Regions from separate parts of the Chryseobacterium sp. C39-AII1 genome, predicted to be linked through region 2. Evidence: riboswitches for the same ligand, from Rfam matches in the RefSeq annotation. Region 2 holds a riboswitch; each other region holds the start of a gene.
The links. A riboswitch is a leader RNA that binds a small molecule or an ion and turns the genes downstream of it on or off. The one in region 2 is predicted to bind S-adenosylmethionine.
Positions count from the first base shown of each region.

Region 1: linked by a shared signal. The riboswitch ahead of ABEG63_RS17725 (TonB-dependent receptor) and the one ahead of ABEG63_RS03345 (TonB-dependent receptor) in region 2 are both predicted to bind S-adenosylmethionine.
Region 3: linked by a shared signal. The riboswitch ahead of ABEG63_RS14215 (alpha/beta fold hydrolase) and the one ahead of ABEG63_RS03345 (TonB-dependent receptor) in region 2 are both predicted to bind S-adenosylmethionine.

Region 1 covers NZ_JBDFPQ010000014.1:66,254-70,511, reverse strand. The annotation lists gene ABEG63_RS17725 (TonB-dependent receptor) at 1-2,527, opposite strand, end outside; SAM riboswitch class I at 2,623-2,729, opposite strand; gene ABEG63_RS17720 (alpha-amylase family glycosyl hydrolase) at 3,106-4,258, opposite strand, start outside.
Region 2 covers NZ_JBDFPQ010000002.1:107,473-111,730, reverse strand. The annotation lists gene pckA (phosphoenolpyruvate carboxykinase (ATP)) at 1-148, shown strand, start outside; gene ABEG63_RS03350 (type II 3-dehydroquinate dehydratase) at 294-701, opposite strand; SAM riboswitch class I at 1,102-1,199, shown strand; gene ABEG63_RS03345 (TonB-dependent receptor) at 1,283-4,192, shown strand; gene ABEG63_RS03340 (RagB/SusD family nutrient uptake outer membrane protein) at 4,209-4,258, shown strand, end outside.
Region 3 covers NZ_JBDFPQ010000009.1:74,041-78,298, forward strand. The annotation lists gene ABEG63_RS14210 (glucosidase) at 1-1,188, opposite strand, end outside; SAM riboswitch class I at 1,377-1,484, shown strand; gene ABEG63_RS14215 (alpha/beta fold hydrolase) at 1,549-2,493, shown strand; gene ABEG63_RS14220 (ACT domain-containing protein) at 2,490-4,028, shown strand; gene ABEG63_RS14225 (O-succinylhomoserine sulfhydrylase) at 4,167-4,258, shown strand, end outside.

The sequences.
Region 1 (4,258 bases), on a different contig from region 2:
CCAATGTCCCCATCTGAACCGGAGCATATTTGAAAACACCATAATACGAATTTTCGTAGCTCTGAAGATCCGGAAAAACATCAAATAAATTATTCGCACCCACCGTAAGATTGATACTTTTGGTCAAATCATAACCTACACTGATATCGGTTACCACTTTTGGTGAAAATTTCTGTACGCCGCCGAAAGGATATCCATCTCTTGTTACCTGACCAAAATATGTATTTCTTACGAGAAAATTGAGTTTACCGATTCCATAATTCAAGCCTAATGTCGCTTTTGTTTTGGGCGATAAGGTTTCGATGATATTGATCTGATCCGGTCCGAAAAATTCGTCCTGCGGTGTTTGTAATCCTTGCGGAAAATGAAAATCGGTGATCTTTGTTTCCGTATAATTTCCTGCAAGATTGATATTCAGATTTCCGCCGCCTAATCTCCAGTCATAAGAAACGACCAAATCTACTCCTTTCGTTTCGGTATCGATGGCGTTGGCAAAAAACCGGGCACTTTCCACTTCATTTCCTTTGCCTACGACAGCGGGATCTTGCAATCTGTCGTCTGTAATATTACTCGTGATCACAATTCTGTCTTTCACGCCGATCCAATATCCATCTAGTGTAATAAATAATCCTTTTGCAGGTTTTAAGGTAAATCCAACACTTCCGTTGACAGATGTTTCCTGTTTTAATTTATCAAATCCAAGAACTTCAGCCGCTTTACTGTCATTGTTGAAAATTCCTTTTTTCACAATTCCGACTCCTGAGGTTGAAATATCTGCATAAGAATTATTGAAATATTGCTGTTGCAAAGATGGCGCGCGGAAACCTGTTCCTACTGCTCCACGAATCGCAAAGTTTTTAATGAATTCATATCGAAGAGCCAATTTACCATTCAGCGTATTTCCAAAATCTGAATAATTTTCAAACCTCAACGCTGCATCGATATTTAATTTTTTAGCTAAATCATAAGAAACATCTGCGTAGACCGCCGTAGAATGCCTTGATTTGGTTAAAGCATTGTCTGTCGAAAACCCGGTGAATGATTGCGCACCACCCGCCCCGACAACATTGGCTTCCGGAGTGGTTGGCGTTACAATGTTTCCAAAAATATCATATCTGGCGTAAGAAGCTTCTTCGCCGGCTTTAATATCATATTGTTCAAATCTGAATTCTCCTCCAAAAGCAAAATTGAAATTTTTAACACTTTTAGACACATCAAGATTGACGGTATTTTGAAGAAAACTATGAGCACCCGCGTAAAAACTCGTAGGTGAATTCGCTCCTAATGAAGCATTTAACGTGTTATCCACATTGTATTTAAAAGTATTGCTTCCGAACGTATTGCTGAGATCAAACTGCCAGTCGTTCAAATTATATTTCGCTCCAACTGCGTAAGAAATATCGTACACCTGAGAATTTAAAACCGCCTGAAAACCGTTGGGATAAATGGAATATACATTATTTGAAGTCTCACTCGGAAGCCTTCTAAAGCCATAACCCTGACCTTCTTTTATGCTGAAACCTCCGAATGAATAAATTTTAAAATGATCATTAAAAGGATATTCAGCATTCACAAATAACTGGGCTTGTTTAATTCTGGCATCGCCAATTTGGAAATTGAAATCGTCGCGGGACAAACCGTTTTTAGCAATCATCGCCTCATCGTATGCTCTGGAAATCTGAGCTCCTGTTCCTCCATCTGCAGGATCAGCAAATTGATAAGCAAAATAATTCCCATAATTTCCTGAAGCAATTGGAGAAACATTTGATAATGTAAGTCCGTTTGCTGAAATTACTCCATTATTATTAACAACATTTAAATTAGACTGATCATAAATTATCAAATCGTGATTCTGCGTTCTCGTTGTTTTTCCTCTCTGATTAAGCTGAAGAGATAAATTAATAAAGCTTTCCTCTTTACCTAGAGAAGTTCCGTAATTAACTCCTGCCTGATACGTTTCACCGTCGCCTCTTCCTGTAATTCCATAATTCAGTGTGGCAGAAGCGCCGATATCTTTTTTAAGAATAATGTTGATAACTCCGGCAATGGCATCCGAACCATATTGAGCCGCCGCACCATCTCGCAACACTTCAATCTTTTCAATGGCAATCACAGGAATCGCGCTTAAATCAGTTCCGACAGAACCATTTCCGACGGTATTTTGATAATTGACCAAAGAAGTCGTGTGCCTTCTTTTTCCGTTAACCAAAACCAGAACCTGATCTGGCCCCATTCCTCTTAAAGTAACAGGATCAATATGCTCGGTTCCATCAGATGCCGACTGTCTTACCGAATTAAAAGACGGAATGACATAATTTAATAAATCCTGAACGGTAATTTGCGGTGAAGATTTCTGTATCTTTTCGATATTAATGATATCTACCGGAACCGGAGTTTCCAGTTTTGTTCTTTTGGTATTTCGGTTACCCACGATAACCACATCTTCAATCTGTTTTTCCCTTTCCTGTTCCTGCGCAGAGATCATAATCGCGCCAAGCAATAATACAGAGAGGCTAAGCTTTTTCATCTTTTGTTTTTTGCAAAATTAATAATAAAACCGAACGGACAACATCCGCCAACAAAGACCGTCAAGAAAATGGAATAATATTTAGAATATTGTTTCACTTATCTTCCCCCAAATTGGGTTGGAATTAGCACCATTACCTGTTAAGAAAAGTCGGTTGCTAAGGTTTCACAGGGCCAAATCCCTCCACCTTTCTTGATAAATCTAGTGCAAAGGTAGACTATTAATTTTACATGGCAAAAACTTGTAATTATTCCATTAAAATTGGTTTTTCCACAATTGTGAATAAGATGTGGAAAACGTATTAATTAGCTATTGGCAAGGTGTTAGAAGCATATTAGTAAGCATAAAATAACTCTTAATAATTCTGTGGATAAAATATGAATAAGCCGTTCATAAGCTATTAGCAAGATATGAATAACTTCACTTATCAGCAGTGGTGAACTTGTGAATAACCTATTGATAAAGTCTTAACAACGCGTTTATAAACCTACTTTTCAACGTGGATAATATAGTAATTAACAAAAAAAAGAGGTCACTTTCCTGACCTCTTTTAGATTAATAACAGACTTATCCACACGTTATTTCACTATCATTTTTTGAATCGAAATACCCGTATCTGATTTTAAATGAACCAAATACGCTCCTGAAGGATAACCTACCTTCATCTCATGCGTTCCGTTTTCCTGAGTAAGTTTAAATGAATCCATCAACTTACCTGTCATGTCATAGATGAAAATCTGCCCGTTCTTCGCTTTGTTATACACCAATTTGATAAAACCATCCTTCACAGGGTTATCAGCAATCTGAAGCAGCAATCTTTGAGAAGCACCTGCATCGATTGTGGATAAACTTCCCGTATAGTTTCCAAATATTCTAAATTCACCCGGCTGAAGCGTTATCGGAGCCGTTGTGGAAGTAACATTCATAATGGTATTATCCATCAAATTTTTCCAGTCTCCAACATAAGGAAAATACGGAACCACACTTTTCGCCGTTGTATTATAATTTGCCAATACGACCACATTTTTCATTTCATTGTTTGTCAGAAGATTATCATAAACGTAAATTCTCGTTATCAAGCCATCCGGATCATTCGTCAAATTATTAGATTCTACTGTATAAGTTTTTGATTTGAAAACAGGATATGTATTTCTAATGTTGATAATTTTAGCCCAAATATCATAAACCGCCTTTCTATTGACACTTGTATCATAGTTTAAAGTAAATGCAATTGGTTTTTCATCGGTTCTGCAACCATTGTTGATAGATCCGTCTGCGCATCTGTTGATGCTGAATTCATACCCCAATTCACCAAACTGCCAGATCATTTTGGGACCAGGAATTGTAAAGAATGTAGCTCCAAAAGTTTTCATTCTATCAAGTGCCGTATTTAAGTTTTTAACATCATAAGAACCATTCACCGCACCATAGGCAAGATTTTTAAACATCAATCTTTCCTCATCATGACTTTCCCCATATCCAACCGCTCTCATTTGCGAAAAACCATGAAGCTCATGATCCATTCTGTCGAAATTGCTATTTTCCTTATAACCCATCGTATTTTGGTTATAAGAACCATTCTGATTATTCCACATCATTACACCCTTACCTTCCGATGCCTTATAATTAGCCCATTGCTGCTCTTCCTGATCGGTTCCCAAATGCTCAAAAATCATATAAGAATTCGGATCCAGCGCCCATTGTTTATCAGCATAATCTTTAAGAATATCC
Region 2 (4,258 bases):
TACATATAACGAAGTTTCTGAATGGGAAGAAAAAGCGAAAGACTTAGCTTCAAGATATATCAAAAACTTTGAACAATATTGTAACACCGAAGAGGGTAAAAAGCTTATTGCTTCGGGTCCTCAGTTACAGCAACAAGCAATTAACTAAATTAGGAAGCCTCATCAGTGATGAGGCTTTTTTTATGCTTGAGATGCTTAGACAGGCTCAGCATGACATCGCTAAAAATAGAGTGTTAAATAATTACACAGTTAGTATTAGAATTGTCATGCTGAGCCTGTCGAAGCATTTTCTATTACTTCAAACTCAAAATTGCCAATCGATATCCATCCATTCCAAAACCGGATAAAACGGCATCAGAATTTGCTGCCGTCACAGACTTCTGACGAAATTCTTCTCTCTTGTAAATATTACTGATGTGAACTTCGATTTTCTGCTTCTGAATATTTTTTAAGCAATCAGCAATGGCATAAGAATAATGCGTAAATGCTCCCGGATTAATTACCAAAGCATCAAAATCATCTTTCTGAAGACGGTTAATCAATTCACCTTCAATATTTGATTGATAATAAGATATTTCATGCGTAGAAAATTCAGATTGTAATTTTTCTAAATAATCTTCCATCGTTACCGTTCCGTAAATTTCTGGTTCTCGCGTACCTAACAGATTAAGATTAGGACCGTTTACAATTAAAATTTTCATAACATAAAATTAAAAACTTTTTTTGAATTTCTCTCCGTCATTTCGAGTGTTTTTCGCAGCGAAGCGGATAAAAATGTATCGAGAACCAGTGAACAGAAACACAAATTCTATTTCCACAGCAAAACTTCTCGATACGATTTTTTTTGTAAAAATCTACTCGAAGTGACGATGGTCATATGTATTACATTTTGAGTTTAATGTAGTCTAAAGGGAAAATTATCCATTGTATTATTTTTAATGATATTTCTCATATTTGAAAATTTAATAATTTGTATAACTGTCTATTTTGGTGGTTTTTAAAATAAATTTAACTTAATTTTCATAAAATTATAATCAAAAATTTTAAAGTCTACTTGTTTTGTAGACTATTTGTTTTTAGATTTGCAACCATATTTCGATCGGCTTATAAAGAAAGATGGAGGGAACTGACCCTATGAAATCTTAACAACCTGCTTTGGGCAAGGTGTTACATTCAGCCTTAAAAAGGAAAGATAAGCAATAATTTAATCCTACTTATTGGTGCTTGTTGTTGTCTTTTTTGTAAAAGGTTGATTTTTAATTAATGTTAAACAAAATTGATTATGATTAATAAAAATTCATTTAATTCTAAGATTTGGATTCCACCTGTCGCGGTATTTTTCCTAGGAATTATCGGAGTACAAGGTCAGGAAATAAAAAAAGATACCCTGAAGGAAAAAGAGATAGACGAAGTAGTTGTTGTGGCGTATGGAAAAGCGAAAAGAAATAGCTATACAGGTTCGGTTTCCACAATTTCCAGTGATAAAATTAACAACAGACCGGTTACCAATATTACAAAAGCTTTGGAAGGTCAGGTTCCCGGGCTTCAAGCGGTGAGTGCTTCTGGCCAGCCAGGGTCTGTAGCTTCGGTTCGTATTCGTGGGATTGGCTCAATAAGTGCTTCAAGCGATCCTTTGTATGTGGTAGACGGACTTCCTTTTGATGGAAATATCAACACCATCAGTCCAAATGATATTGAATCGATGAGTGTACTGAAAGACGCTTCTGCAAGTGCTTTGTATGGCTCGAGAGGGGCAAACGGAGTAATCATCATTACGACAAAATCGGGTAAAAAAGGAGAATCAAAGATCAATTTTAATATCAGTCAGGGTTTTTCTTCGAGAGCGGTGAAAGATTATGCTCAGGTAAATACCGATCAGTATTTTGAATTGTATTGGGAGGCAATGAGAAACGGCTATGTTGCGAATAATATTGCTCCACAGCAGGCGGCTCAGATGGCAACAGACGGTTTGGTGAATGCTTTGGGAATCAATCCTTACGGAGCCAGTTTTGCAAAACCTGTAGGAACAGACGGAAAATTGTTAGCAGGTGCAAAAGCTTTGTGGAATGACAATTGGGCAGATGTTCTTCAGCGTGTGGCTTCTAGAAATCAGGTTGATTTGGATTTCAGCGGCGGAAACGAAAAAAGTAATTACTATTTCTCGTTAGGGTATCTTGATGATAAAGGAATTGCCATAGAATCTGGTTTCAAAAAATACAGTACAAGATTAAAATTAAATTCTGAAGTTAAAAAATGGCTGAATGTTGGTGCGAATTTAAGCTTTACCAACAGCGTTCAATTGGCTCCCGCTTCTTCGGATTCAAGTTCTGAAAATATTATCAATGTCGGGCGTATTATTCCTTCATTTTATCCTTACTATGAAAGAAATACAGATGGAAGTTATAAATTGGATGCAGGCGGAAATTATATTTATGATTTCGGAAAATACAGACCAACAAGCGCTTTACAAAATCAGAATTTAGCAGCAACTTTACCTTTAGATAAAAACGAAAACAGAGAAGATAACTTTTCAGGAAAGGGGTTTGCTGAGTTTACGTTTTTGCCAGAATTGAAATTTAAGACTAGTTTTTCAGTTGATTTGGTGAATTATAACGGTCATTATTACACTAATTCTCTGTTAGGGCAAGGAACTGAAATTGGCGGTTCGGTCACTAAAACAAATTCCAGAACGCTCTCTTATACCACAAGTAATATTTTAACTTATGATAAAAAATTCGGTCAGCATCACGTGAATTTATTAGCAGGGCAGGAGTTTTATCATTATGAATATCAGACGATTTCCGGAAACAGATCTCAGTTTTCACTTCCGTATTATTATGAACCAGACGCTGCAGCTTTATTGGGTGGTTTCACAGGAAACAGCGATCAGTTGGGATTGCTAAGTTTCTTAGGTAAAGCGGAGTACGATTATCAGAATAAATATTTCATTTCAGGATCGGTAAGGTCAGATGCTTCTTCGAGATTTTCTCAAGATAACCGTTGGGGAACGTTTTGGTCTGTCGGTGGTTCGTGGAAAGCGTCGAGTGAAGATTTTATTAAAGATTTAAATATATTCGATCAGCTGACACTACGTGCAAGTTACGGAGGTCAGGGAAATGACAAGCTTAAAACCTATTATGCTTATCAGAGTTTATATCGATTTTACAACAATTTAGGAGAAGCAGGAACCGTTGCAAGCAGTCTTCCGACACCAAATTTGAAATGGGAAACGAATCTTAATTTAAATATCGGACTTGAATTTGCGATTCTGAACAACAGAATTAAAGGTAATGTAGAATATTTCAAGCGTGAAAGTCAGGATTTACTTTTTGAAATGCCTTTGGCGCCGTCTTTAGGATTTACAGGATTCCAGGCAAATATCGGAACGATGCAGAATACCGGTTTTGAATTTTCATTATTCACAACACCTGTAAAGACCGACGATTTTCAATGGAATGTTGATGTAAATTTAAGTACATTAAACAACAAGATCACAAAACTTCCTCAGCCTTCTATCATCAGCGGAACAAAATTATTAACTGTGGGTGGTTCGGTTTACGATTTCTATCTTCCGACTTGGGTAGGCGTGGATCCAACTAACGGAAAACCTTTGTGGAAAACAATTACAACAGATGCCAACGGACAAACGGTGGAAGGTACCACTTCTGAATACGCTAAAGCGGCAAGAGAAATTCAGGGTTCGGCACTTCCGAAGTTAATGGGTGGATTAACGACAAGCTTGAATTACAAAAACTTCGACCTTTCCGCTTTACTGACTTTTAGATTGGGAGGAAAGATTTTGGATACCGATTATACCTCCATCATGTCAAACGGAAATTTGGCAGGACGTGCATGGAGTGCTGAAATGGTCAATAGATGGACTCCTGAAAATACAAATACGGATGTTCCTATTTTGAGCACAACAACCAATAACTGGACTTCAACCTCATCGAGATTTTTATATTCTGCAACGTATGCAAGATTGAAAAATGTAAGTATCGGATACACACTTCCATCGAATTATTTTGAAAAATTGGGCTTGAAAAACTTCAGAGTGTATGTTCAGGGGGAAAATTTACTCACGTTTTACAAACATAAAGGAATGGATCCTGAGCAATCATTGGATGGAACAACGTATTACAGATATCCGGCGATGAGAACCATCACTTTCGGACTTCAGGCAACTCTTTAATCTTAAAATTAAAACAATGAAAAAAATAAAATATCTATCTTTTGCCATTATCGCGACCTTATCTCT
Region 3 (4,258 bases), on a different contig from region 2:
CCATTCTGTATTTCTTACATAATTGTTGAAATCTCTCGGAGCTTCGTAATTTGGGTCACCTTTCAGCCATTTTCCTACGTTGTAATGATAAAACTGTTTGTTCCAAAGTAAACCTGCAAAAGCCTGTCTTTGTACATTTTTTTCATCGTCGTTCGTTACATCATTCTGAATTTCATTATAAAATTCATTGGCTTCATCAATTCTGTTGTTTAAAATTTCATCAAACTGAGAAAAAGGATCATCCAGCTCGTCGGGCGACAATCTGAAATCAAAAGTTTTAGATGCTCCTGCAGCAATTATTTCATCTACTATAAATGAAGCTTTGGAACCTCTTTTTTCAGGATTTACGGTATTGCTTCCGTAAGTGATATAATCGTTAATTCCGTCTTTATAATAGGTATTTCCGGGATACGGGGAACCATATAATTTCGGAGCATTGGTTTCATTATCACAGAAAACACTTTCCGCATTCATATTTCGCGAATACAGTTTTTTGATGGAAATACTGTCGTGATTAATATTGATACAACCTTCCTGAGCAGCATTGGTTTGCCCTTTGTACGTGTTATAGCCCCATTTCCAGTTATTTCTGAACCAAATCGTCGGGATCACCACAATAGGTGCATCAATTTGGCTTCTGTTACAAACCGTAACGCGAACTAAAATATCATTATGTTCAGCCTTGGCATATTCAATAAAAATATCAAAATATTCATCGTTATCAAAAATTCCTGTGTCGATGATCTCGTATTCAGGTTCTTTTTTGCTTCTTCTGGCATTTTCGGCACGAATGTCATCATAGGGAAATGCGTTGATAGGATATTTGTACACCAGCTTCATATAGCTATGGGTAGGCGTATTATCCAGATAATAAAAAATTTCCTTAATGTCTTCTCCGTGATTTCCCTGAGGGTTACTCAGCCCGAAGAATCGCTCTTTTACCCTTTTATCTTTCTTATTCCAGAAGGAAAGGGCAAAACAGAAAAGCTGCTTCACATCAGAGATTCCGGCAATGCCTTCTTCACCCCAACGATAGGCATAGCTTTCGGCAGTATTATGATTGGCGAAATTCCATGCATCGCCGTTGGAGCTGTAGTCTTCCCGTACATTTCCCCATTGGCGGTTGCTTACGTAAGGTCCCCAGTTTTTCCAGTTTTTATCTTGTAATCTTTGTTTTTCGGCAATCATATTTCATCAATTTTCCATACGAAGTTAGTTTTTTTGATAAAAAATTCCAACTTCCCTAATCTGAAAAATAGTTAATATTGGAGTGGAAACCTTTTGTTTATCAGTGTTTCGAATATTAAATTAAATTTTTATAAATATTTAAAAGAAATGTTTTATCTTTGCACCATTCGATCATTCAAATATTGAAAATGTTATCAAGAAAGGTTGAGGGATTAGACCCTGTGAAACCTTAGCAACCCTTTGCGCAAGCGAAGAAGGTGCTACGTTCTACCAAAATTATTTTGGACAGATAACTACTGAATCTTTTTTCAGCCATTTCCTGTGGCATTTTCAATTGTATTATCAAAAAGTATAATAGAATTGAAAACAGAATTAAACTATATTAATCTTTCGTATCAAACAAATTCCGGTAAGGAATATCATATCTCGTTGAGCTATCAGCTTTTCGGGCAAGACTTGTTTTCGTCACCTATCATTTTAGTTAATCATGCTTTAACGGGAAATTCTAATGTTTCCGGTGATAAAGGCTGGTGGAAACAATTAATTGGTGAAGGTCAGGTTATTGATACAAATAAATATACGATTCTGTGCTTCAATATTCCCGGAAACGGATTTGATGATTTTTTAATTGATGAATACGAAGATTTCACGCCTTCAGATATTGCTAATATCTTTTTACAAGGGCTTGAAAGTTTACATATTACAAGTTTATACGCCATTATTGGGGGCTCTTTGGGAGGAGGAATCGGTTGGGAAATGCTGGTGAAAAAGCCAAATCTTGCCGAAATTTTCATTCCTATTGCCTGTGATTATAAAACCCACGATTGGCTCCACGCACAATGTCTGGTTCAGAAATTTTTATTAAATCAAGAAAATGAACCTTTGCAAAAAGCAAGAATTCATGCCATGTTGTGTTACCGAACACCGGAATCGTTAAATGATAGATTTCAAAATAAATACAATCAGGAAAAACAAAGATTGGAATCAGAAGATTGGCTGATTTATCACGGAAATTCTTTAAACGAACGATTTAGTTTAAAGTCTTACAAGCTGATGAATCATTTACTGATGAATTTGAATGTTGATGAATCTCAATTGGAAAAAATTCAGGCACGAATGCACATGATCTCTGTAGATACAGATTTGTTTTTCCCGGCTTCTGAAATTCGAAGGTGTTTTGAAAAGCTGAAAAAGAAAAAGGAAAATGTTTTTTATCACGAGATCACCTCAATTCATGGGCACGACGCTTTTTTAATGGAATATAAACAATTAAATAATATCATAAAACTTATTCTGAATATATGACAACATCAGATACTATAAACATTTATCGAAACAAAGCGCTGGTCAACTTTGAAGGGAAAGACTTTTTAGGACACATCGGCATCGATTCCAGAATTTTCAAAGTATTAAATGAAGAAGGAATAAGCGTTGGCGTAATTTCTCAGCAGGCTATTGAAAACGGAATTTCTGTTTTGGTAGATGAAAAAGATGCGGAAGATGCAGTGCGTGTGCTGCAGGAAGAATTTAAAAAAGAAAAATCGAACGGGGCAGTAAGCAATATTTACAATATAAGTAATGTTGCAGTGATTGGTTTCGTTTCGGAAAATTATAGCAAAATACTTTCTGAACTTCAGAGAAATAAAATATTCCCTCTTTTGTTGAATCAAATTGCTTCGGCGGGAAGAGTAAACATCGTGGTAACCGATAATCAGACAGAAATTGCAAAAAATATTGTTGAAACTGAAATTTACGGAAAACCGAAAGTTGTTCATTTAGCATTAATCGGTCATGGAAATGTGGGCGGAACGTTGGTAGAACAGATTTTAGATTCTGAACACGATATTCTGAAACGTAAAAGATTGCAGCTGAAAATCGTAGCCATTGCCAATTCAAAGAAAATGGCTTTGAACAAAGGCGGTTTTGGAAGCGACTGGAGACAAAAAGTAAATTATTCTCAAACCGATTCCAGTATTGAAAGCCTTATCGGGTATGCAAAAGAACATCATCTGGAAAATTTGGTGATGGTAGATAATACGGCGAGTAAAGATTTTGTGAAGCATTACGATGCATTTGTGGATAACGGTTTTGATATTGTTTCTTCCAACAAAATTTATAATACGCTGCCGATTGCCACATATAGAAATTTAAGAAAATCTTTGGAGAAAAATAAAAAGAAATATCTATACGAAACCAATGTTGGTGCAGGTTTGCCATTAATTGATACGATTAAATTGCTACACCTTTCGGGAGAGAATATCACAAGAATTAAAGGAGTTTTCTCAGGAACATTGAGCTATGTTTTCAACAATTTTTCGTTGAGAGAGGATAAGTTTTCCACAATCATCAACGAAGCGCTGGAAAAAGGATATACAGAGCCGGATCCAAGAGAAGATCTTTCAGGAAGCGATGTTGCCAGAAAATTATTGATTTTAGCCAGAGAATTAGACCTTATCAATGAATTTGAAGATATTAACATTCAGAATTTGGTTCCTGAAAATTTACTTTCTGTTTCAAAATCAGAATTCCTTTCAAGACTGGAAGAATTAGACGAAGAATATCAAAAAATTAAAGAAGATCAAGAACCGGATCATGTGTTAAGATATGTTGGAGATCTTCACGGAGATTTGCAGAAAGAAAAAGGTGAGTTGGATGTAAAATTGATTTCTGTACCTGCAACCTCTGCTTTAGGACAGTTAAAAGGTTCAGACTCTATCTTCGAGATCTATACCGAAAGTTATGGTGAAAATCCAATCGTCATCATGGGAGCAGGAGCCGGAGCAAAAGTAACGGCAAGAGGTGTTTTCGGAGATATTTTAAGAGTAAGCGAAACGAAATAATCAATGAACCCGAAGGGTTCAATATCAATAGCCGTAGGTGAAACCTATGGAAAAAATAAAAATATAACAGTAAAGTAATGTATCAGTTTGAATAATAAGATTTTAAATTAATATATTTCTAAAAAGATAAATAAGTTTATGAGCGAAAATTTTCAACCAGAAACTAACAACGAGCAACTTTCAAATTTTGAAACGCTTGCCATCAGAACCCAAACCGAAAGAACTCAGTT